One region of the Microbacterium sp. ZW T5_56 genome, then DNA from elsewhere that is predicted to be linked to it. Evidence: predicted binding sites of a transcription regulator. Region 1 holds the regulator's gene; the other holds the start of a gene.
What was found. The regulator LexA, encoded in region 1, represses DNA repair genes until DNA is damaged. The targets are predictions, from matches to a motif close to TCGAACANNTGTTCGA.

Region 1 (9,916 bases):
TCGAGTCCGTCCATGAGCTGCAGGGTGATCACGAGTTCGGGGCCGCGCAGGCGCGCCTCGGGATCCCCGGCGGACACGGTCGCATCGATCACCGCGAGTTCCGTTCCCACGGACTCCTGGAGCGCGGTGAACACCTCGGGCGACTGCGGGCTCGGCGTCCACGGCTGCTCCTGCGCGATCGCCCAGACCGCGGGACGACGCACGACGAACTCCGTCGGAGAGGTCGGGTCGATCACGATCAGCTCGGTTCCATCCGACGCGGCTGACACCGCAGCACGCAGCCCGGCCACGGGAATCGGTCGGGCCTGCGGATCCCACGCGCTCAGCGTCGCGACGCTGGAGAAGACCGGAAGCACGGTGCGGCCATCGGGCGCCGCCACCGTGATGAGCGACAGCTCCTGCGTCTTGTCCACGGTCAGACCGGTCGGCCCGACGCCCTCGTCACCCTTCTCGGCAACAAGGGGAACCAGCACGCGCGCCTGGCGCAGCGCGTCGATCACGTCTTCCTGGCGCGCCGATCCATCACGGAACCCACGTAGGGCCGCGTCGAGTCGCGGATCAGCCGAGCCATCGTCGGCGGCGTTCGCGTTCTCCTCGAACCGACGCCCCTCCCAGGGAACGCCGGCGGAGTCGCCGATGTTACGCGCCGGCGACATCCAGCGCCTCGGCCAGCGTGAATGCACCCGCGTACAGCGCCTTGCCCACGATCGCACCCTCGACGCCCAGCGGAACGAGTTCACGCAGCGCGGCGATGTCATCCAGGCTCGACACGCCGCCGGAGGCGACGATCGGCTTCGGCGTGCGCTGGGTCATCTCGCGCAGCAGCTCCAGGTTCGGGCCGCGCAGCGTCCCGTCCTTGGTCACATCGGTGACGACGTAACGGCTGCAGCCGGCGTCTTCCAGGCGGTCCAGGACCTCCCAGAGGTCACCGCCGTCCTGCGTCCAGCCGCGCGCGGCGAGCGTCGTGCCGCGCACGTCCAGCCCGACCGCGATCGCGTCCCCATAGCGGGCGATCACGTCGGCGGCCCACTCGGGGTTCTCCAGCGCTGCGGTGCCGAGGTTGATGCGAGTCGCCCCGCTCTCGAGCGCCGCCTCCAGCGAGGCGTCGTCGCGGATGCCACCCGAGAGCTCGATGCTCACGCCGCGCAGCGAGCGGATCACCTTGCGAAGGATCGCCGTGTTGTTGCCGCGCCCGAAGGCGGCGTCCAGGTCCACGAGGTGCACCCACTCGGCACCCTGGTCAGCCCAGGCGAGTGCGGCGTCGATGGGGTCGCCGTAGCTGGTCTCCGAGCCGGCCTCACCCTGGGTCAGGCGCACCGCCTTGCCATCGGCGACGTCGACGGCGGGGAGCAGCGTGAGTGCGGGGGTGGACGCGAAGTCGTTCATTTTATCCTCGTGTACGGCGGTCACAACAGGTTCAGAGACTAGTCCGGGCAAGACTGCCGATCCAATTCGCGAGCAGCCGGATTCCGGCATCGCCCGATTTCTCGGGGTGGAACTGGGTCGCCGACAGCGGGCCGTTCTCCACGGCCGCCAGGAAGCGATCGCCATGCGTGGACCAGGTGAGCTGCGGTTTCGGGAAGCTTCCGTAGACCTCCAGCGGCCAGTCCTTCGCCGCATAGGAATGCACAAAATAGAAGCGCTCGTCCTCGATACCGCGGAACAGCACCGAGTCTTCCGGAGCCTCCACCGTGTCCCATCCCATGTGCGGAAGCACCGGGGCGTCAAGCTCGGTGACCGTCCCCGGCCATTCGTCGAGTCCGTCCGCTTCGATCCCGCGCTCGATCCCGCGCTCGAACAGCACCTGCATGCCGACACAGATGCCGAGCACGGGCCGGCCTCCCGCGAGACGGCGTCCGATCAGCTCGTGGGCCCGCTGAGCCCGCAGCGCCTCGGCCACCGCAGCGAAGGCACCGACGCCCGGGACGACCAGACCGTCCGCGTCGAGCACCAGCGCGCGATCCTTGGTCAGCCGGGCATCCGCCCCTGCCGCCTCGAGCGCCTTGACCGCGGAGTGGACATTGCCGGAGCCGTAGTCCAGAACCGCAACGACGGGGCGTGTTTCGGCGCTCATAGCGCGCCCTTGGTGCTCGGAATGCCGTCGACCAGCGGGTCGAGGGCCTTGGCCCGACGGAACGCCCGCGCGAAGGCCTTGAACTCCGCTTCCGCGATGTGGTGCGGGTCTCGTCCCGAAACGACGTTCACGTGAACGGTGAGACCAGCATTGAACGCGATGGCCTCGAAGACGTGCCGCACCAGCGATCCGGTGAAGTGCCCCCCGATGAGGTGGAACTCGTACCCGTCGGGCTCCCCGGTGTGCACGAGGTAGGGACGTCCGGAGATGTCGACGACCGCCTGCGCCAGCGCCTCGTCCAGCGGAACGAGGGCGTCGCCGTAGCGGGCGATGCCGCTCTTGTCGCCGAGCGCTTCGCGAATTGCCTGACCCAGCACGATCGCGACGTCCTCCACGGTGTGGTGCGCGTCGATATCGGTGTCGCCGTGGGCGCGCACCGTGAGGTCCGTGAGCGAGTGCTTCGCGAACGCCGTCAGCAGGTGGTTGAAGAACGGCACCGAGGTGTCGATGCTGCTCTGCCCCGTGCCGTCGAGGTCGAGCTCGAGCTCGACGGTGGACTCGCTGGTCGCCCGCTCGCGACGAGCGGTGCGGTGGGTGGTGAGGTCGGCGGTCATGTCAGGCTCCCAGTGAGGCGAGGGCGTCGAGGAATGCAGTGGTCTCATCCTCGGTGCCGGCGCTGACGCGCAGGGTCCCGGGGATTCCGACGTCGCGGATCAGCACGCCCTGGTCGTAGAGCGCCTGCCACGTGGCCGCGGGATCGGCGACCCCACCGAACAGGATGAAGTTGGTCCAGGACGGCGAGGGCTCGTAGCCGAGGGCCTCGAGCGTAGCGAACATGCGATCGCGCTGGACGACGATCTCGTCGACCATCGCGAGCATCTCGTCGGCGTGCTGGAGGGCAGCCAGCGCCGCGGCCTGCGTGATCGCGCTCAGGTGATACGGCAGGCGGACGAGGCGGAGCGCGTCGATGAAAGCGGGATCGGCGGCGAGGTACCCGACACGCGCTCCGGCGAACGCGAACGCCTTGCTCATCGTGCGCGACACCGCGAGCCGCGGACGCCCTTCGAGGAGCGTCAAGGCACTGGGCTGGTCATGCGGCGCGAACTCCCCGTACGCCTCATCGACGACGACAATGCCGTCCGTGGCGTCGTAGACCCCTTCGACCACGTCCAAGCTCAGCGGCGTTCCGGTCGGGTTGTTGGGCGAGCAGAGCAGCACGATGTCGGGTGCGGCTTCGCGGACCTGCGCGGCGGCGGACTCGGCCGTCAGGGTGTAGTTCGCGCCGCGCTCCCCCACCGCCCACGTCGCACCGGTTCCGCGAGCGAGGAGACCGTACATCGAGTAGGTCGGGCCGAAGCCGTATACCGTGCGTCCCGGCCCGCCGAAGGCCTGCATGATGTGCTGGAGGACCTCGTTCGACCCGTTTGCCGCCCAGATCTGGTCGGCGCTCAGGCCGTGACCGAGATACTTCGCAAACCCCTCGCGAAGAGCCGTGAACTCACGATCCGGGTAGCGGTTGACGTCGCGGATGATGAGCGAGATGGCATCGATGATCCCGCTTGCCACGTCATCGGGAATCGGATGCGTGTTCTCGTTGACGTTGAGCGCGACCGGAAGAGCAGCCTGCGGGGCGCCGTAGGGCGTCATCCCGCGTAGATCATCACGAAGGGGAAGGTCACCGAGAGAGGCAGTCACCGCTCCATGCTAGGCCGCGAAGGGCCGTGGCGCCGATTCGGAACTGTCATGATCCGACACGGCTCCCCACCATCAGACGCTCGGCCCCTCCCGACGACACCAGAAACGACGAAGCCGGCCCGCGCAAGAGAGAGAGAAAGAGGCGCGGACCGGCTGGATCTGGATCTGGACGAGGGACCGCACCCCGGGGCCATGCCGACGCATGTGCCGGCGAGCACGCCCCAGCGTGCGAACTCCTCAGGTCTGATACCTACTCAGCGTCGAAATAGGAGCTCGGGATCGCGAGCGTCTGCCCTGCCGACAGCGCGTCCGTGTGCAGGTTGTTGAGGCGAGAGATCTCGGCAACCACATCACGCGGGTCTGCCTCCGGTGCCACCGTGGTGGCAATGCTCCACAGTGAGTCGCCGGGCATGACGGAGATGTTCGTGAACGTGCCCGCCGGGGCACCGGCCTCATGAGAGGCGATCGCCGAACCGCCGCTCAGGACAGCGACCGCGATCACCGCGATGAGCGGAAGGCTCGCAAGGAAGGTGAGCACGCGACGACCGCGCGCGGTGATGCGCAGACGCGTGCGCGGCGAGGTCTGCGACGACGATGCCGACGTGAAACGCGGTGCCGGCGAGGCGGTGATGCCGGTGGCGATGCTGATGGTGCTCATGTTCTGTCCTCCCTCTCTCGGTATGGTTCGCATCCGGGCCTCGGCCGGGAGGGCCGGATGCGAACCTACGTACCGAATATATGTTCGATGTACGAATCCGTCAACCCGTTTTTCGAATCCCGGCTGATCGAAATCAGCGACACGCTCGAACAAAAGTCCTCGGATCACTCGAAACTCGGATACGGTTTCGATACGCACAGCACACCACGGACCACCGACATTGGCGTTTTCGCCCGAAGGAGCAAGGACATGAGCGAGGCATCCGGCCCCGACACCACGCTGGAGAGCGGCCCCGCGACAGGCTCCGATCGCCCCGTGGAGAGCACCGGACGCACCGGTACCCGACGCCGTCGGAGTCTCAGCGAGAAGCAGCTCGCCATCCTGGAGGTCATTCAGCGCTCCATCGCGCGCAACGGCTATCCGCCGAGCATGCGCGAGATCGGTGACGCGGTGGGCCTGAAGTCACTGTCCAGCGTCACGCACCAGCTGGGCCAGCTCGAGCTCAGCGGATACCTGCGTCGCGATCCGGGCAAGACCCGCGCGATGGAGGTGCTGATCGATCTGCCGGGTACGGCCGCCGAGAACCCCGCAGACGCGATGACCCCGGTGGGCGATGCGGCACTGGTCCCGCTGGTCGGACAGATCGCAGCCGGTGTGCCGATCACGGCGGACCAGCAGGTCGAGGAGATCTTCCCGCTGCCGCGTCAGCTCGTGGGCAAGGGCGAGCTGTTCATGCTGAAGGTGAACGGCGAGTCGATGATCGATGCCGCCATCTGCGACGGTGACTGGGTTGTGGTGCGCGTGCAGAACGATGCCGACAACGGAGACATCGTGGCCGCGATGCTCGACGGCGAGGCCACGGTCAAGACCTTCCGCCGTCGCGACGGCCACACCTGGCTCCTCCCCCGCAACACCGCGTTCGAGCCCATCCTCGGTGATGAGGCGACGGTCCTCGGCAAGGTCGTCGCCGTGCTCCGCGCCATCTGACCCCGCGACCAAACGCCCGAGGCCCCCGGATCTGAGATCCGGGGGCCTCGGGCGTTTGCCAGGTCAGGCGCTGATGCCGACACGGACGTTCTTCGTCGCCGCCACCAGGTTGCGCAGCGACTCCACCGTCTCGTCGTAGCCACGGGTCTTCAGACCACAGTCCGGGTTCGCCCACACGAGCTGGTGCGGCAGAACGTCCACGGCGCGCTGCAGGATGGCCTGCTGCTCCTCCACGGACGGCACGCGCGGCGAGTGGATGTCCCAGACACCCGGGCCGACGCCGTGCGGGAAGCCGGAGTCGCGAATGTCGTCGATCACGTCGCCGCGGCTGCGCGCCGCCTCGATCGAGGTGACATCGGCATCGAGCGCCGTGATCGCGTCGATCACGACGGAGAACTCCGAGTAGCACAGGTGCGTGTGGATCTGCGTCGCGTTGTGTGCACCGGCCGTCGCGAGACGGAAGGAGCCCACCGACCAATCCAGGTACGGCGCCTGGTCCTCGGCCTTCAGCGGCAGAAGCTCGCGCAGGGCGGGCTCGTCCACCTGGATGATCTTGATGCCGGCGTTCTCGAGGTCGGTGATCTCGTCGCGCAGCGCGAGACCGACCTGGTTCGCGGTCTCGGCCAGCGGCTGGTCGTCGCGGACGAAGGACCACGCCAGGATGGTCACGGGTCCCGTGAGCATGCCCTTCACGTGCTTCTCGCTCAGGGACTGCGCGAACTCGGCCCAACGCACCGTCATCGGGGCCGGACGCGACACATCGCCCCACAGGATCGACGGACGCGTTGCACGCGAGCCGTACGACTGCACCCAGCCGTTCTGCGTCACGGCGAAGCCGTCCAGCAGTTCGGCGAAGTACTGCACCATATCGTTACGCTCGGCCTCGCCGTGCACCAGCACGTCGATGTCGAGGTCGTGCTGGAGGTCGATCACGCGAGAGATCTCGTCGCGGAGGAAGCCCTCGTAGGCGGCGTCGTCGATCTCGCCCTTGGCGTGCGCGGCACGAGCACGACGGATGTCACCGGTCTGCGGGAACGATCCGATCGTCGTGGTGGGCAGGACCGGAAGGCCCAGGGCCGCGGTCTGCTCCGCGACGCGCTCCTCCTCGTTGCCGCGCTCGAAGTCGACGGCGGCGAGGCCGGCGGTACGAGCACGGACGGCGTCCACGCGAACGCCCGGCGCGCCTGCACGATCGGCCAGCGCGGCCGTCGCGGCATCGAGCTCCGCGGCAATCGCGTCGCGGCCGTCAACGAGTCCGCGCGCGAGCACCTCAACCTGCTGGACCTTCTGGTCGGCGAACGCCAGCCAGGAGCGGAGCCGCTCATCGAGCTGCTCCTCATCGGCCACATCGTGCGGAACGTGCTGCAGGGACGTCGACGTTCCCACCGAGACCTGCGCCGCGCCAAGACCGCGGGCGGCCTCCAGCTTGTCGAAGGCGGCGGCGAGATCGCCCCGCCAGATGTTGCGGCCGTCGACCACACCGGCGACCAGGACCTTGGTCTCCAGACCGGCGACCGGCGCCAGCAGCGACCCACGAGTGAGGTCGATGGCGAGCGCCTCGACGGGAGCCGCGGCCAGGACGCTCCACGCCTCGGCCGAGAGCTGCGCGTAGCCGGAGGCGACCAGGATCTGCGGGCGACCGGCAGCCGCACCCAGCACCGCATAGGCACGCTCGGCAGCGGCGGCGAGCTCGGCGTCGGAGTACGGCAGGCTCTGGCTGACCAGGGCCGGCTCGTCCAGCTGAACCCACTCGGCACCAGCGGCACGGAGAGAGGCGAGCAGCTCGACGTACACCGGCAGCAGGTCCTCCAGGCGCTCCAGCGGACGGTAGTCCGCCCCAGCCTCATCGGAGGCCTTCGCGAGTGCGAGGAAGGTCACCGGGCCGACGAGCACCGGACGCGTGGTGAACCCGTCTTCGCGCGCTTCGGCCACCTGCTGTGCGAAGCGGTCGGACGAGAGCGAGAAGGCGGTCTCCGGACCGATCTCGGGCACGAGGTAGTGGTAGTTGGTGTCGAACCACTTCGTCATCTCCAGGGGGGCGTGCTCACCCACGCCGCGCGCCGCCGTGAACAGGGCGTCGAGCCCGAACGAGCCGTCCGCACCGCGAAGGTCCTGGAAGCGGGTCGGAAGGGCGCCGACCGCCACGGTCAGATCGAGCACCTGGTCGTAGTAGGAGAAGGACTCCGGGATCGACGAGTCCTCACGGCCGAGGCCGAGGTCGGCCAGGCGACGACGCGTGGCGGCGCGCAGCTCCGCCGCCGTGCTCTCCAGCTCCTCGACGCTGCTCTTTCCCGCCCAGTGCGCCTCCACGGCTCGCTTGAGCTCGCGGCGGCGTCCGATGCGCGGGTAGCCGAGGATCGTCCCGGCGGGGAAAGCGGTCATCGTGCAGTCTCCTTATGTGAGGTGAGGATGCCGGCCTCGCGAAGCACCGCGAGAACCGTGTCGTGATTGTTGAACGCGTAGAGATGGACCCCGGGGGCACCGCCATCGACAACGGCGCGCGCGAGCTTGGCGGCGTAGGCCACGCCGAGCTCACGCTGGCCTTCAGGCGTCGGCTCGATCTCGAGGCCAACGATCAGCTCGCCCGGGATGTCCTCGCCGGTGAGCTCGAGAACGCGGCGGAGTCGCTGCGGGGAGGTGATCGGCATGATGCCGGGAAGGATGGGGATGGTGACTCCGGCTTCGCGCGCACGGATCACGAAACCGAGGTAGTCCTCCGGGTGGAAGAAGAGCTGGGTGATGGCGAGCGTCGCGCCGGCCGCCTGCTTGGCGAGCAGCGCATCGATGTGCTCGCGCGGGAATCGCGACCGCGGATGGCCGTTGGGGAAGGCGGCCACGGCGATGTCGACCCGCTGGCGCGGATCCACACGCGCCGCCCCCGGCAGACCCGGGAGGTCGGCTTCCACGTAGGGCGCGCGCTCCGCCTGGACTCGGTCGATGAGCTGCACCAGCTGGGCGGCGGATTCCAGATCGCCCTCGAAGGCGTCCGCTTCGGTCATGCCGGCCGGAAGGTCGCCGCGGAGGGCCAGGAAGCTGCGGATGTCGGCGTCGAGGAACTCGCGGATGAGCGTCGCGGCGCCGGAGTAGGTGTTGCCCACGCAGGTGAGGTGGGCCAGCGGCTCGACGGTGGTGTGCTGGCGGATGTACTTCAGAACATCAAGCGAGCGGCCGCCCACCGAGCCGCCGGCACCGTAGGTGACCGAGATGAACCGGGGGCCCGCAGCAGCGAGGGCCTGGATGGTCGTCTCCAACGCCTCCCGCGACTGCTCAGTGCGCGGCGGGTACAGCTCGAAGGAGAACGGTACGGAGGAGGTGGTACAGGACATCGGTCAATCTCGGTGAGTGGGGACGGATGGCGGGCCCCTCCGCACCGTCGCTGGACTCCGCGGCGGTGGGTCAAAGATAGGTCACGATCACAGGGGCATCGAAATGGGTGTGACGTCGTGTGTCGACGGTGTGACGTCATGTGTCAGGACGCTGTTGTGTGGCGCCTCTCGGCCCCTCGGCGGGGCCCCGTCAATGTCCGTGCCGGCGAGTAGGGTCGAGTCATGAGCGAGACCCTCCCCTTTGGAACCTGGCCGTCGATCATCACTGCCGCAGACGTCGCCGCGGCCGCGCCGCGGTATGACGGAGCCACTTTCGTGGGCGATGAGGTGTGGTGGGCGCAGTCCATTCCCGCCGAGGGCGGACGAATGGCGATCTACCGCGAGGGTGACACCGCTCCCCTGCTGCCGTCGCCGTGGAGCGCTGGTTCTCGGGTGCACGAGTACGGCGGCGGGGCGTGGGCGGCGACCGATGCCGGCGACCTGCTCTTCGTGGAGAAGAGCGACCAGCGGATCTACCTGCTTGCCGCAGGCTCTGCCGATCCACGGCCCCTCACGCCGATCGATCCTGCCGCACGATTCGGCGGCCTGCGGCTGCAGCGCGGGCGCCTGCTGGCAGTCCGGGAGGTGCACACCGCTGCTCCCGTTCCCGAGCGCGACATCGTGGACGTTCCGCTCGACGGCTCAGCGGTCGAGCATCCCACCCCCCTGATCTCGCTCGCTGCCGGCAGCGATTTCCTTGCCGGCCCCGCCATCAGCCCCGACGGAACACGTCTCGCGTGGATCGCGTGGAGTCATCCGTCCATGCCCTGGGACGCGGCCGAGGCGCGCGTCGGGATCCTCGGTGCCGATGGCGTGCACGACGTCCGCACGCTGTCACGCACCTGTACGACGCAGGTGGCCTGGGCGGCAGACGGCTCGGTGCTCTTCACCGATGACCCCACCGGGCGCTGGAACCTGTACGCCACGTCTCCGGATGAGGTCGCCCAGCGCGCTCTCGCACCCGCGGACGCGGACACCGGTGGGCCACTCTGGGTGCTCGGAGCACGATGGTTCGCGCCACTGGAGGACGGACGCATCGTGGCGGTGCGCACGAACGGCACCGATGAGCTCGTGCTGATCACCGGCGAGAGCGTGCAGGCGCTGAACGTGCCGATCACCAGCGACGTCCACGTGGAG
Region 2 (6,537 bases), on a different contig from region 1:
GCCCACTCCTGCATGCGGTCCACGAGTTCACGGGACTGGAGCTCGACGAACTCGACTCCCGGCGGAACAGCCTGCGGGTCGCTACCCTTGCTGCGAGCCACCACCGTCACGCGATATCCGGCTTCGCGCAGGTAGTGGGCCTGCGAGGCGAGAACCGCCGACACACCGCCGGTGCGCAAGGTGGACGTCGCCAGCAGCACACTGCGCACGGGACGATCGCCGATCGGCTGCCAGGGAGTGTGGAACTTCAGCACGGTGAGAACGCGCGGGTAGAAGCGCGCCGCGCCCTGGATGATGTCGTGCGCGGACGCCACCTCATGCAGGTGAGCCAGCGCAGCGTCCAGCACCGTGCTGTCGCTGCGATCGATGAGCTGCGACGTCACATAACCGACGATCGACAGTCGCGCCGACTCGTACGCATCGGACAGCGCCTGCGGATCCGTGTGGTTCGCGGCGAGCGTCTCAACGGCGGAGCGGATGCTGTCGATCGAGCGGATCGCCGAGACGTAGAACTCGGCACGCTCGATGCTGTCCACCACCTGGCCGCTGCCTCCGCGACCGAAGTGATAGCGGTACAGCTTCTCCTCTATCGACACATAGCGAGTCACGAGTGCCGCGACCAGGAACATCAGCGGCAGATCGTTGACGCGGGGCAGCACGAGGTCGTCGGGGAGCTCCGCATACGCGTCGCGCAGCACGCTCGTGCGGAAGAGAAAGCGCCAGAGCTGCCCCTGTGCAGGCTTCCCCATCGGGAAGAGTCCCTCGAGGACGGCAACCGACCCGTCGAGTCGCTCATGTCGTGGCTGGAGGCGGCGCTCATACGACCCACCCGTGTGGCCGTTCTTGTCGATGATCGTCACCCCGAAGCCGACCAAGTCCGCGTCGCTCTCGCGCGCGACCTCCACCGCCCGCTGCGCAGCATTCGGTACCAGCTCGTCATCGCCATCCAGGAACAGCACGTACTGGGCCGCGGCGGCAAGGATCCCGACGCGACGTGCTTGGAAGGCCGAGAGGTTTCGTTCCTGTCGGATCAGACGCACGCGCGGATCGCGCGCGGCGAACCGCTCGACGACGGCGGCGGTTCCGTCGGTCGACGCGTCATCGACGCAGATGATCTCGATGTCGGGAAGGGTCTGCGCCAGCGCACTCTCGATCGACGCTGCGAGCGTCAGCTCGTCGTCGAATACCGGCATCACGATGGAGACAGCAGGAACCGGGGTCACCACACCGATTCTAGGCGGTGCGGTTCCCGCTGCCTCAGTATGAGGGCGGTGCATCCGTTCACCGCGCCCCAGGCAGCACCCGCGTGCAGACGTTCGTCATTGTCGCTCGCCGCCGCCGGAGTTGTGCTGCTGTCGCCCCGGCTCCGCCGGCGTGGGCGAGAAGACGAGCGCGGGTGGCGGCCGGAACAGCGAGGCGATGAACGTCCCGCTGAGTTATCCACAATCACGGCAGATTCGTATTTTTGTTCTATTCATGCGGCATCCTTGAGTCATGACATTCGTAGCTGAGACCCGAGAGGCACCTTCCCATATTGCCCGCGACGGCGCATACGGAGATGTGGATGTCGCGGTCGTGCGGGCCTATGTCGATGCTCTGGTAGCGCTGTCCCGATCGCGCGCGGCGACGGACGCACTGGAGGCGGTGCTGTTCGCCGATCTCGTGACACTGTCAGGTGCATCCGGGCGCTCGTCGGATGCAGACCTCATGTTGCGCTCGCTCGCGGCGGAGGTGGGTGCCGCGGTGCGCGTCAGCGACCGAACGATTCAACGGCAGATGTCCGACGCGCTTCAGCTTGTCGACAGCTTCCCCGCCGTGCACGAAGCGCTGTCTCACGGAGAGATCACGTCATCACATGTCCAGGTGATTCTGGAGCATGGGCTGCCGGTAGAGGCGGGCCCGGCTCGGGAGGAGTTCGTGGCGCGAGCGCTGCCGTTGGCACGGGTGGAGTCCCCGAACCGGTTGCGGCGCATGCTGGGCGGTATCGCGGAAGAGGTACGCGATATGAGCATCACGGAACGCCATCGCGAGGCCAGCCGCGCCCGCACCGTCTGGGTCACCGACGACCTGGACGGCATGGCCACCCTGCACGCCCTGCTCCCCTCCGTGCTCGCGCATGGGGTGAAGGACCGGTTGGATCGGATGGCCCACGCCCTCCGCGCCAGCAACAAGACGGCCAGGCACACCGGCACGGGTGCGGGTGCAGGCTTTGGCCCTGGTGCCCGTATGTGCCCCGGCGGAGATGTCTTGATCTCCACGGACGCGGGCGCCAGCCTCGAATCCGGCGTGGACACGGGCGCCAGCGCTGATTCTGAATCTGACGTTGGCATTGACGTTGACGCTGACGCTGACGTTGACGCTGACGCTTCAGAATTTCGCGATGTCCGGACGGTGGATCAGATCCGTGCCGACCTCCTCGCCGACCTACTCCTCACCACCACCCCCACCAGCGTCGACACCGCCATCGGATCCATCCACGCCACCATCGCCGTCACCATCCCCGTCCTCACCCTCCTCGGACAAGACGACACCGGCACCGAACTGGACGGCATCACCCCCATCGACGCAGACACCGCCCGCGTCCTGGCCGGCGGTCAGCCCGGACTAGACCGAATCCTCACCCACCCCATCACCGGCGCCATCCTCGCCACCGACCGATACCGCCCCACCGCGGAGATGAAACGCTTCCTCACCCACCGAGACCAACACTGCCGACACCCCGGATGCCGCGTCCCGATCCGCTACACCGACATCGACCACAACCACGACTGGGCCAACGGAGGAAAGACTGACATCAGTAACCTCGCCCCGCTCTGTCGCCGGCATCACACGTTGAAGACCAGCGCCGACTGGAAGCTCACTCCCCACCCCGACAATGACGGCACCGTCATCTTCCACACCCCGGCCGGGTACAAACACACCCAAAACCCACCGCCGCCCCACACCGTCAGCTTCACCCCCACCCGTGACGTCAACACCACCCAGGCCGGGGACAGCGACGATGGCGGTGACGGCGTACCTCCCTGGTGAGAGCACAGGTTCGCGGTCTCAACGTGATCAGCATCGCCTCATTGTCGCCGCCAGACGCGGCTCGACACCGTCCTGCCTCGAAGCGTGGTTCTCGTCACCTTCCCGTCTCGACGCACATTCTCAACGCACATCCTCGACGCACATCCTCGACGCACATCCTCGACGCCACCCCGCCCTACGGCGCTCGACACCGTCACACACCGAAGCGCGAGAGATATCGGCCGTCCAGAAGCAGGAACTGTACCCGGGCGCGTCTATTCTGGAAGCTATGAAGATTGCGATCGCCGGCACGGGTTACGTCGGACTCTCAAACGCCGTCGTCCTCGCACAGCACCATGAGGTCATCGCCGTCGACGTCAACGAGCACAAGGTGGATCTGCTGAACCAGCGGATCTCCCCCATCGTCGATGCCGAGCTCACCGAATACCTCGCCACCCGCGAGCTCAACCTCGCCGCCACGCTCGATGCCACGGTTGCCTATCACGACGCAGAGTTCGTCATCGTGGCGACGCCTACCAACTACGACGAGGACACCAAGTTCTTCGACACGTCATCGGTCGAGTCGGTGATCGACCTGGTGCTCTCCATCAACCCCGACGCCGCGATCATCATCAAGTCGACGATTCCCGTCGGCTTCACCGAGCGCATGACGACCGAGCACCCCGGCGCCACGATCATCTTCTCCCCGGAATTCCTGCGGGAGGGCCGCGCGCTCTACGACAACCTGCACCCGTCGCGCATCGTGGTCGGAGACCGCGGACCGGTCGGTCGTCGCTTCGCAGACCTGCTGGTCGAGGGTGCGATCGACGACAACGTGCCGGTGCTCCTCACCGGTGCCACGGAGGCGGAAGCCATCAAGCTCTTCGCCAACACGTACCTCGCACTGCGTGTGGCGTACTTCAACGAGCTGGACACCTACGCCGCCGTGCACGGCCTCTCCAGCCCCGAGATCATCGAGGGCGTCGGACTCGACCCCCGCATCGGATCGCACTACAACAACCCGTCCTTCGGCTACGGCGGCTACTGCCTCCCCAAAGACACGAAGCAGCTGCTGGCGAACTACTCCGAAGTGCCGCAGAACCTCATCACGGCCATCGTCGACGCCAACCGCACGCGCAAGGACTTCGTGTCGGACGACATTCTATCTCGCGGACCGCGCACCGTCGGCGTCTACCGACTCGTGATGAAGGCCGGATCCGACAACTTCCGCACCTCGTCGATCCAGGGCATCATGAAGCGGATCAAGGCGAAGGGCGTGGAGGTCATCGTCTATGAACCGACGCTCGAGGATTCCGAGTTCTTCCACTCCGAGGTGGTCGCGGACCTGGAGGAGTTCAAGAAGCGCGCCGACGTCATCGTGGCCAACCGCTCCAGCGAGGTGCTCGACGACGTCGCCGACAAGGTCTACACCCGCGACATCTACGGTCGCGACTGACGACGAGCCCCGATGACGTCCGCCGCGACCAACACCCGCACTCGGCAACGCATGCCGCTGCGGGAGCTTCGCTCATGCCGGCTGGGGCAGTCGTGACCGAGGACTCCGAAGCCGCGAACGCCGTCGCCGCGACAGCAGCGCGCCCGCTGGGACGACGACGCGCGACGAAATGGGCCATGCGCTACGCCCGGCGGCTTCTCCTCACCGATGTGCTCGTCATCACGGTCCTGCTCGCGGGGTTCGGCCTGTTCTGGCTCCGCAATAGCACGCTGGCCTGGCCGGGCGGACCCCAGGTGTCCTATGCGGTTCCGCTCGTCATCATCGGCGTGCTCTGGGTGGTGTGCCTGGAGGCGTTCGAGACGCGCGACCGGCACATCGTGGGCGATGGTGTTGTCGAATACCGCCGCATCATCAGCGCCACGGTCTTCGTGTTCGCCGTGGTGATCTCGTTCGCATTCTTCCTGCGCATCGACGTCACGCGCGCGCTCTTCGCCGTCGTGCTGCCCGCCGGGCTGCTCGCACTCCTCGTGAGCCGCTGGCTGTGGCGCCAGTGGCTGCGCAAGCGTCAGTGGAAGGGCACCTTCGTCTTCCGCGCCGTGCTGCTCGGCGAGAAGGCGAAGATCCAGCACATCGCCCGTCAGATCCACCGAGCGAGGATCAGCGGGTATGTGATCGTCGGCGCGATCACCCCGGACGGAACGCCGTCGAAGATCGGCGATGTGCCCGTGCTCGGCGCCCTCAAGGACACCGTCACCGCCATCGATGCCACGGGCGCCGACACGCTGATCGTGGGTGGAAGCGACGAGCTCGACCCGAACGCGATGCGCAGGCTCGGCTGGGCGATGGCCGACCGCGACGTGAACTGGGTCGTGGCACCCGCACTCACCGACGTCGCCGGCCCGCGCATCCACGCCCGCCCGGTCGCCGGCCTCCCGCTTGTCCACGTCGATTTCCCTCGGCTTGAGGGCTATCGCCGGGTGGTGAAGCGGGCCTTCGACATCGTCGCCGGCAGCCTCATGCTCGCCTTCGCGATCGTGCCGATGCTGATCACCGCGGCCGTTATCCGGATGGAGGGTCCCGGCCCCGTCATCTTCGCGCAGGAGCGGGTCGGACGCCACGGCAAGATCTTCCGTGTGCTCAAGTTCCGCTCGATGGTCCCCGGTGCCGATGCGCAGCTTCCCGGACTCCTTGACCAGCAGGGAACCGCCGGCAAGCCCTTCTTCAAGGTCGCCGATGATCCTCGCATCACCAAGGTGGGCAAGTTCATCCGCCGCCACTCCATCGACGAGCTGCCGCAGCTGTTCAACGTCCTCCGCGGCAACATGAGCCTCGTGGGACCCCGACCCCAGGTTGCCTCCGAGGTCGCCCTCTACGCGGATGGCGTGGAACGACGCCTGCTGGTCAAGCCCGGGATGAGCGGCCTGTGGCAGGTGAGCGGTCGGTCGAAGCTGTCAGTCGAGGACTCGATCCGCTTTGACCTCTACTACGTGGAGAACTGGTCCTTTGCACAGGATCTGCAGATCCTGTTCCGCACGTTCAAGGCCGTGGTCGACCCCGGCAAGACCGCGCACTGACCGAACGGTTCGGCTGCGACGATTCGGCCGCGACGATTCGGCCGCGACGACTCGGCCGCGACGGTTCGGCCGCGACGGTAGGGTTGCGACAGTTCAGCTGCGAAAGCTCAGCCGCGGTCCGCGAACCAGAACGCCCGCGACACGACGCGCTTGTCGCGGGCGTGAATCAGCGCCACCAGGACCACCGCGAGCGCGAGACCCAGCCATCCTCCGAGGGTGTTCGAGAGCACGTCGCCGATGTTCCCGGACCGCTTCTCGAGGAACAGACTCTGCGAGAGCTCCAACGCACCGGAGAACGTCGGCACCGCCAGCAGGACGAGCCAGCGTAAGCGCGAGGGCAGCACGAGGGCCAGGAGGAAGCCGAAGGGGACGAACATCACGATGTTCGCGGTGAACTCGAGCGCGTGATAGTTGAACGCATCCGGAACGCCCGCATCGTGCGCCACCGAGAGCACACGATCGATTCCGCCCATGTTGCCCTCAGTCACGGGGGCAGGA

Region 2: ACI3KU_RS03635 (DUF222 domain-containing protein) is a predicted target of LexA. The motif match lies at 1,458-1,473, and genes of this name have one in related genera.

Annotation. Positions count from the first base shown of each region.
Region 1 is NZ_JBJDRI010000040.1:24,383-34,298, forward strand. It holds gene ACI3KU_RS16300 (SseB family protein) at 1-656, opposite strand, end outside; gene priA (bifunctional 1-(5-phosphoribosyl)-5-((5-phosphoribosylamino)methylideneamino)imidazole-4-carboxamide isomerase/phosphoribosylanthranilate isomerase PriA) at 640-1,386, opposite strand; gene hisH (imidazole glycerol phosphate synthase subunit HisH) at 1,418-2,074, opposite strand; gene hisB (imidazoleglycerol-phosphate dehydratase HisB) at 2,071-2,688, opposite strand; gene ACI3KU_RS16320 (histidinol-phosphate transaminase) at 2,690-3,769, opposite strand; gene ACI3KU_RS16325 (LysM peptidoglycan-binding domain-containing protein) at 4,020-4,427, opposite strand; gene lexA (transcriptional repressor LexA) at 4,677-5,414, shown strand; gene metE (5-methyltetrahydropteroyltriglutamate--homocysteine S-methyltransferase) at 5,478-7,796, opposite strand; gene ACI3KU_RS16340 (methylenetetrahydrofolate reductase) at 7,793-8,740, opposite strand; gene ACI3KU_RS16345 (prolyl oligopeptidase family serine peptidase) at 8,963-9,916, shown strand, end outside.
Region 2 is NZ_JBJDRI010000005.1:30,524-37,060, reverse strand. It holds gene ACI3KU_RS03640 (glycosyltransferase) at 1-1,223, opposite strand, end outside; gene ACI3KU_RS03635 (DUF222 domain-containing protein) at 1,495-3,030, shown strand; gene ACI3KU_RS03630 (nucleotide sugar dehydrogenase) at 3,299-4,465, shown strand; gene ACI3KU_RS03625 (sugar transferase) at 4,558-6,039, shown strand; gene ACI3KU_RS03620 (VanZ family protein) at 6,147-6,537, opposite strand, start outside.